Regions from separate parts of the Bacteroides sp. AM23-12 genome, predicted to be linked through region 1. Evidence: riboswitches for the same ligand, from Rfam matches in the RefSeq annotation. Region 1 holds a riboswitch; the other holds the start of a gene.

Region 1 (4,194 bases):
GTTGACTCCGGTAAATTCGACTGGGTAGCTTCGGGTAAATTCCCACAGTTGACAGAGCCCGATCCGAGTTACCACGGAGTACGCTTTGTAGACGCTGCCGGTCCGGCTGCTTACGTCACCCGCATTCGTGCCACTTTGCTACGGGATACGGGAGCAACGATCAGTCCGTTCAATGCCTTCATCCTGCTGCAAGGGCTGGAAACACTTTCTTTGCGTGTAGAACGTCATGTAGAAAACGCGCTAAAAGTGGTGAACTTCCTGAATAATCATCCGAAGGTGAAGAAAGTCAATCATCCGTCACTCTCCGATCATCCGGATCATGCACTCTATCAACGCTATTTCCCGAATGGTGCAGGCTCCATCTTTACGTTTGAAGTAAAAGGAGGACAGGAAGAAGCACACCGCTTCATCGACAGTCTGGAGATTTTCTCGTTGCTGGCCAATGTAGCTGACGTGAAATCACTAGTCATCCATCCGGCAAGTACCACACACTCGCAACTTAATGCGCAGGAACTTGCAGAACAGGAGATTTATCCGGGCACTGTACGTCTATCCATCGGAACGGAACATATCAATGACCTGATAGCCGATCTGGAACAGGCACTCGCCAAAATCTGACATTAGATTCTAACCTATTTGTCTGTTAAAATGTGATTGACAACAAGACGCAATGAAGATTCGGGGATTGAACTTTCCATCACTATGATACGTTATAACAATATAACATTAAAACATTGCAGTTATGGAGAAATATTTAATACACAGCAACGAACTGCATCTGATAGACGCAGGGAAAATCCACCAGGCAGTAGAGAAAATGGTGGAGTCACTCGATCTTGCCGCAGGATCAACCAGTAATTTTGATCTCTATCAGGTAGTAGAAAGCTACTTTAAGGACCTTGAAAAAAGAAGGAAAATCAACCATGTACTGGGGATCAAAGAAGACCGATATGAATTTGCAGAAGACTTTGGCATCAAATAAAAAAGAAATTTTCCAATCACACCAGACAATTTGTTCATATAAAACGAGAGAGTCTCACCGAAGTGAAACTCTCTCGTTTTAGTATATATCTTATAGTGATCAGTTTCCCTGATGCACGGTAAGTTGCGGGAACGGGAAGTTGATGCCTTTTTCATTAAAGGTTTCATAAATAGTCTTGTTTATATCAAAATAAACTCCCCAGTAATCTGCCGTATTCACCCACACACGGGCTACCACATTCACACTGCTGGCATCCAGCGCATGAAGGGCAATAAACGGGGCGGGATCAGTCAGAATACGATTGTCGGCCGTCAGTATATCACGGACAATCTGCTGTACCTTATTATAATCTTCTCCATAATCCACGCCAACAATCCATTCTACACGGCGCGTTGTCTGTGTATTATAGTTTGTCACCACTCCGCTGCTCATTGCACCGTTCGGTATATAAATCACTTTATTATCTCCGGTAGTCAGAATGGTGTGAAATATCTGTATTTCCTTGACCGTTCCGGAAACTCCCTGACTTTCAATCCAATCTCCTACCTTATAAGGCTTGAAAAGCAATACGATCAGTCCGCCGGCAAAGTTCTGCAAGTTACCGGACAACGCCATACCGACAGCCACACCGGCAGAAGCCAACAGGGCTGCAAAAGAAGTTGTTTCGACTCCCAGAGCACCGACTACGGAGATAATCAACAGAATGGTCAGCAGAATATTTACCAGACTCTTCACAAAAGTCTTGATGCTTATATCCACCTTTCTCCTGTCCATCAGACGTCCGACAAATCGGTTGAGCATCGAGATGAGGAAGCGTCCGACAATGAAGACAAGGGTTGCAATCAGGATGCGTTCTCCGGCACGGATACCGAAATCTACCAATTGCTGGGTGATCAGAGAAAGCTTATCCAATCCGTCCGCATTGGCTATCGCTTCTTCCATTAATTTATCTGCGACGATTTGTGTAGAATCCGCAAGCTGTGTTGCTGTCGCTTGAAATAATAGTAGCATAATTTGATAATTATATTAAAATGAATAAATAGCTGACTTGTCATATTTCAACAAACTACAAAGTTATATTGTTTTTAGCAAATCTAAAAGTTTTTTTTGCTTTCCTCCCGCAAAAGCAGTAATTTTGCCAACGATTCACTAAGTAGGGGTGCCTTAACATGACGGGCTGAGAACATACCCATAGAATCTGAACCGGGTAATGCCGGCGTAGAGAACTAATTAATAAGCAAGATGAAAAAAATGATGATGATGGCCGTCGCCTTATTGGGCGCAGGCTTCCCTGTCCATGCACAAACGAGTGCAAAGGATAGTCTGAAAGTAATCAACCTGCAAGAAGTGCAGGTAGTATCCACACGTGCTACAGCAAAAACTCCCGTAGCATTTACCAATATAGGCAAAGCCGAACTTAAAAAAGTGAACTTCGGGCAGGATATTCCCTACCTGCTGAGCATGACTCCTTCCACGCTGACCACATCGGATGCGGGATCGGGCATCGGCTATACGACTCTTCGTGTACGAGGCACTGACGGCACGCGTATCAATATCACTGTAAACGGCATCCCGATGAACGATGCCGAAAGCCACAACCTGTTCTGGGTAAATATGCCCGACTTCTCTTCTTCCGTAAAGGATATGCAAGTGCAACGTGGCGCAGGAACATCGACCAACGGCGCCGGTGCCTTCGGAGCCAGTGTCAATATGCAGACCGAAGGCGCGTCCATGAAACCGTATGCCGAGTTCAACGGTTCCTATGGTTCTTTCAACACCCACAAGGAAACTGTAAAAGTGGGAACCGGACTGCTGAACAATCACTGGACATTCGATGCCCGACTTTCCAACATCGGTACGGACGGATATATCGACCGTGCCTCCGTCAATCTCAACTCTTACTATCTGCAAGGAGGATATTTCGCCGAAAATACGTCTGTCAAACTGATCGCATTCGCAGGAAAAGAAAAGACGTATCATGCCTGGGGATATGCTACTAAAGCAGAAATGGAAGAACACGGAAGACAGTATAACCCTTGCGGCGAATATACCGGAGACGATAATGAAAAACATTATTATGCCGACCAGACGGATAACTATCTGCAAAAGAATTATCAACTCCTTTTCAACCATACTTTCTCCACCGCATGGAATCTGAACGTAGCTCTGCACTACACCAAAGGTGACGGCTACTATGAGGAATATAAAGAAGACAGATCTTTCGTAGAATACGGTCTGAAACCTTTTACAACAGACGGAAAAGAAATTTCGGAAAGCGATCTGGTCCGCCAGAAGAAAATGGATAATAAGTTTGGCGGGGGTGTTTTCTCCCTCAATTATACCAACCACCGACTAACGGCATCTTTGGGCGGAGGCATCAATCAATATCGGGGCAATAACTTCGGGAAAGTGACTTGGGTAAAGAACTACATCGGCGCACTATCTCCCGCCCATGAATACTACCGCAACCAATCGAAGAAAACCGACGGTAACATCTATCTGAAAGCAAGCTACGACCTTACCGGAGGACTAAGTGCCTATGCCGACCTGCAATACCGGCACATCGACTACACCATCGACGGAGCAAATGACAAATACGACTGGAATAAAAGTGCGTTGCGTCTGCTGGCCGTAGACAAGAAATTCGACTTTTTCAACCCGAAAGTCGGACTGAACTGGAATATCAACTCCAATCACCGTGTCTACGCTTCTTTCTCCGTAGCTCAAAAAGAACCGACAAGAAATAATTATACGGATGGCGATCCCGACAGTTATCCGAAAGCTGAAAAGCTGCTCGACTACGAAGCCGGATACACATTCGCCAATCATTGGCTGACAGCAGGCGCCAACTTCTACTACATGGATTATACCGACCAGCTTGTCCTCACCGGAGCTTTGAACGATATCGGTGAAGCCCTGACAGAAAACGTTCCGGACAGCTACCGGATGGGAATCGAACTGATGCTAGGTATCAAGCCCTGTAAATGGTTCCAATGGGATATCAATGCGACATGGAGCAAAAACCGTATCAAGAATTTTGTAGAAAACATTCCCATTTACGATGGCTGGAACTTACTGGACGTCGTAAGCGTTTCTCATAAGAGTACTCGCATCGCCTTTTCACCGGATTTCCTGCTGAACAACCGTTTTGCTTTTACCTATCAAGGATTCGAAGCAGCCCTTCAATCCCAATTTGTCGGCAAGCAATATAT
Region 2 (4,194 bases), on a different contig from region 1:
CTTCTGGGTTTTGATGTGTGGGAACACTCCTACTATCTGGACTACCAGAACTGCCGCGCCGACCACGTAAACGCCCTGTGGAACATCATCGACTGGGATGTGGTAGAAAAACGAATGTAACCGGACTCATTAAAATTAAGCTAAACTATACTATTGAAAAGGTCGTTGTGAATTTCACAGCGGCCTTTTTTCTAGCATAAAAAACTAAACTATCTATTGTATTTCAAAGGCATAATTTGTATTTTTGCAATAGCCGAAAATCAAAACAGACAATTATGACACTTCAGCTAAAAAATAAAAAATGGCGCATTGTCTACGTTATTTCCTTTCTTTTATTCTCCTTTACAGGCAATGCGGCTATTCCGGAAGAACCGGAAGAGGAGATTCTTTTCGTGACGTCCTATAATTCCGATACTAAATATACCTACGATAATATCAACACGTTCGTAGAAACGTACCGCCAACTGGGTGGCAAGTATTCCACCATCGTAGAAAACATGAATGTTACCGACCTCAATCAATCCAGAAAATGGAAAAAAAGACTTACCAACATTCTGGACAAACATCCGAACGCCAAGCTGGTTATCCTGCTGGGTGGCGAAGCGTGGAGCAGTTTCCTGCACCTCGAAGACGAGAAGTACAGACAACTGCCCGTATTTTGCGCTATGGCATCGCGCAACGGCATCCGTATTCCGGAAGACTCTATTGATATACGGACTTATGAACCTCAGAGTATCGACTTAACGGAAAGAATGAACAAATACAATATAATATACTGTAACACATATGAATATGATATCGATAAGGACATAGAAATGATGCGAAGCTTTTATCCGGATATGGAGCATTTAGTGTTCATCTCGGACAACACCTACAACGGACTTGCCGAACAAGCGTGGGTAAAAAAGAATATGAAACGCTATCCGGAAATATCGACGACCTATATTGACGGCCGTATCCACACCCTTGATGCTGCCGCCAAACAACTACGCGATGTCCCCAAAAATTCGGTTGCACTACTGGGTATCTGGAGAATTGACAATCGGGGCATAACGTATATGAACAACTCTGTATATGCTTTCTCCAAAGCGAATCCAGAGTTGCCTGTTTTCAGCCTGACTGCTACCGCCATCGGTTATTGGGCAATCGGAGGATATATCCCCCAATACGACGGGATAGGGAGAAGCATGGGAGAACAGGCTTATCAATTTCTGGACAAGGGGAAAAACAATGTCGGCCACATTCATTTGTTGCCCAACAGATACAAATTTGATGCCAACAAACTGCATGAATGGGGATTTCAGGACAAGAAACTACCTTTCAATTCACTTATCATCAACCAACAGGTGTCTTTCTTTCAGGCATATCGGACGGAAGTGCAATTCATCCTGTTTACCTTCCTTGTACTGATAGGCGGACTGTTTATCTCACTGTATTATTATTACCGGACAAAAATCTTAAAGAATCACCTTGAGAAGACTACAGCCCAACTAAGGGAAGATAAAAAGAAACTGGAATTATCGGAAATTGCACTACGTTATGCCAAAGAGCGTGCCGAAGAAGCCAATCAACTGAAAAGTGCCTTCGTATCAAATATGAGCCACGAAATACGGACACCGCTGAACGCCATTGTCGGCTTTTCCAGCCTGCTGATCGATACCGTGGAAACAACGGACGAGCAGAAGGAATATGCGGATATCATCCAGACTAATTCCGAATTGTTATTGCAACTGATCAGTGATGTACTGGATGTATCACGTCTGGAATCAGGCAAACTGCTGTTCAAGTATGAATGGTGCGAACTGGTAAATCATTGCCAGAACATGATCACACTGACCAGAAAGAACCGGACAAGAGATATAGATGTCAGGCTTCAGATGCCGAAAGAGCCTTATATGCTCTATACCGATCCGCTACGTTTGCAGCAGGTTATCATCAACTTACTGAACAATGCGTTGAAGTTTACTCCCGACGGCGGAAGTATCACGCTGAATTATGAAATAGATGAAGAAGACCAGTGTATGCTGTTCTCTGTGACCGATACAGGCTCGGGCATCCCCGAAGACAAGCAGGAACTGGTATTCCAGCGTTTTGAGAAGCTCAACGAATTTGTGCAGGGAACAGGCTTGGGACTGGCAATCTGCAAACTGACCATACAACGCATGGGAGGCGATATCTGGATTGACAAGAATTATAAGAACGGAGCACGGTTTGTCTTTTCTCATCCTATCAAAAAACGGGAATCGGAAGAAAAATGAAAAAAAACCGGATAATTTGATGAATCTTTGTTTCTTTTTCGCTTACTTTGCTCCCGTAAAGACAAAGGGGTGCCCCAAAGAGGGGCTGAGATTATACCCTAGGAACCTGAGGCAGTTAGCACTGACGTAGGGATTGTGTTTCTTTCTTATCGCCTTTCTATATAAGCACGCTCTTTGTATTTACTTTCAACTTATTAATACTGATAGGACAATGAAAGTACAAGTTAACAACAAAGAGGTGGAAATGATTCCTGCTTCTACCCTTACACAACTGGCTGCCCAACTGGAACTTCCAGCACAAGGCATCGCTATTGCCGTAAACAACAAAATGATTCCACGTTCCGAATGGGAAAAATTCGCATTACAGGAGAATGATAACCTCGTGGTCATCAAAGCGGCTTGTGGAGGGTAAAAGTATGGTCAGTCTACAATTTATCACCCACCAGACCGATCGGTATACTTATTTCGAATCGGCACTCATGGCACTTGAAGGAGGATGTAAATGGATTCAGCTACGCATGAAGGAAGCTCCGTATGAAGAGGTGGAAGCTGTTGCCCTCCAACTAAAGCCTCTCTGCAAAGAAAAAGAAGCGATCTTACTTCTGGATGATCACGTCGAACTTGCCAAAAAGCTGGAAGTGGACGGAGTGCATCTGGGCAAAAAAGACATGCCGATAGATCAGGCACGACAATTACTTGGAGAAGCATTTATTATCGGAGGTACGGCAAATACATTCGAAGATGTCGTACAGCACTACCGTGCCGGAGCGGATTACCTCGGCATCGGTCCTTTCCGGTTTACCACTACAAAGAAAAACCTGAGTCCTGTTCTGGGACTGGAAGGTTATGCCGCTATTTTATCTCAGATGAAAGAAGCGAATATCGAACTGCCGGTAGTAGCCATCGGAGGAATCACCTGTGAGGATATACCCGCCATACTCGAAACCGGAGTGAACGGAATAGCACTTTCCGGAACGATTCTTCGGGCGGAGGATCCGGCAGCGGAAACACGAAAGATTTTGAACATGAAATGTATAATCAAATAAAATAATTGAAAAGTGGAAAAGTTAGTAATTGCAGGCCGTGAGTTCGACTCCCGCCTTTTTCTGGGTACAGGAAAATTCAATTCCAATGAAGTAATGGAACAAGCCATTCTGGCATCGGGCACTGAAATGGTAACCGTAGCAATGAAGCGCATCGACATGGATGACAAAGAAGACGACATGCTGAAACATATTATTCATCCGAATATCCAGTTGCTACCCAACACATCGGGAGTACGCGATGCGGAAGAAGCTGTTTTCGCCGCACAGATGGCACGTGAAGCTTTTGGTACCAACTGGCTGAAACTGGAAATCCATCCGGATCCGCGCTATCTGCTCCCCGACTCTATCGAAACCCTGAAGGCTACAGAACAGCTTGTCAAACTGGGCTTCATCGTATTACCCTATTGCCAGGCCGACCCTGTGCTCTGCAAACGACTGGAAGAAGCCGGTGCCGCTACCGTAATGCCGCTGGGTGCTCCCATCGGAACTAACAAAGGACTGCAAACCAAAGAATTCCTGCAGATTATTATCGAACAGGCCGGTATCCCCGTTGTCGTAGATGCCGGAATCGGTGCACCGAGCCACGCTGCCGAAGCAATGGAACTGGGAGCTTCTGCCGTACTGGTAAATACCGCCATCGCCGTAGCAGGCAATCCGGTAGAAATGGCGTTGGCCTTCAAAGCCGCCACCGAAGCCGGAAGACGGGCATACGAAGCAGGACTGGGTCTGCAGGCTGATAACTTTATAGCAGAAGCAAGTTCACCTTTAACTGCATTTTTGGAATAAGTAATAGGTGATAAGTAATAGGTAATAAGTAGGGAGTAGTGTTTGTTTCACTATTCTTAATAATACGATAATAAAATTCTATGGAACAAAAAATAAAATTTTCC

The links. Region 1 has a riboswitch for thiamine pyrophosphate ahead of DW640_RS15950 (TonB-dependent receptor). Riboswitches for the same ligand answer to the same signal wherever they lie in the genome.
Region 2: another riboswitch for thiamine pyrophosphate. It lies ahead of thiS (sulfur carrier protein ThiS); the one in region 1 lies ahead of DW640_RS15950 (TonB-dependent receptor).

What each region holds. Positions count from the first base shown of each region.
Region 1 is NZ_QTLF01000020.1:70,364-74,557, forward strand. Features, by position in the region: gene DW640_RS15935 (O-acetylhomoserine aminocarboxypropyltransferase/cysteine synthase family protein) at 1-618, shown strand, start outside; gene DW640_RS15940 (hypothetical protein) at 743-982, shown strand; gene DW640_RS15945 (mechanosensitive ion channel family protein) at 1,082-1,993, opposite strand; TPP riboswitch at 2,128-2,224, shown strand; gene DW640_RS15950 (TonB-dependent receptor) at 2,225-4,194, shown strand, end outside.
Region 2 is NZ_QTLF01000004.1:78,740-82,933, forward strand. Features, by position in the region: gene DW640_RS05590 (superoxide dismutase) at 1-120, shown strand, start outside; gene DW640_RS05595 (HAMP domain-containing sensor histidine kinase) at 276-2,258, shown strand; TPP riboswitch at 2,314-2,408, shown strand; gene thiS (sulfur carrier protein ThiS) at 2,470-2,670, shown strand; gene DW640_RS05605 (thiamine phosphate synthase) at 2,675-3,304, shown strand; gene DW640_RS05610 (thiazole synthase) at 3,317-4,090, shown strand; gene thiC (phosphomethylpyrimidine synthase ThiC) at 4,171-4,194, shown strand, end outside.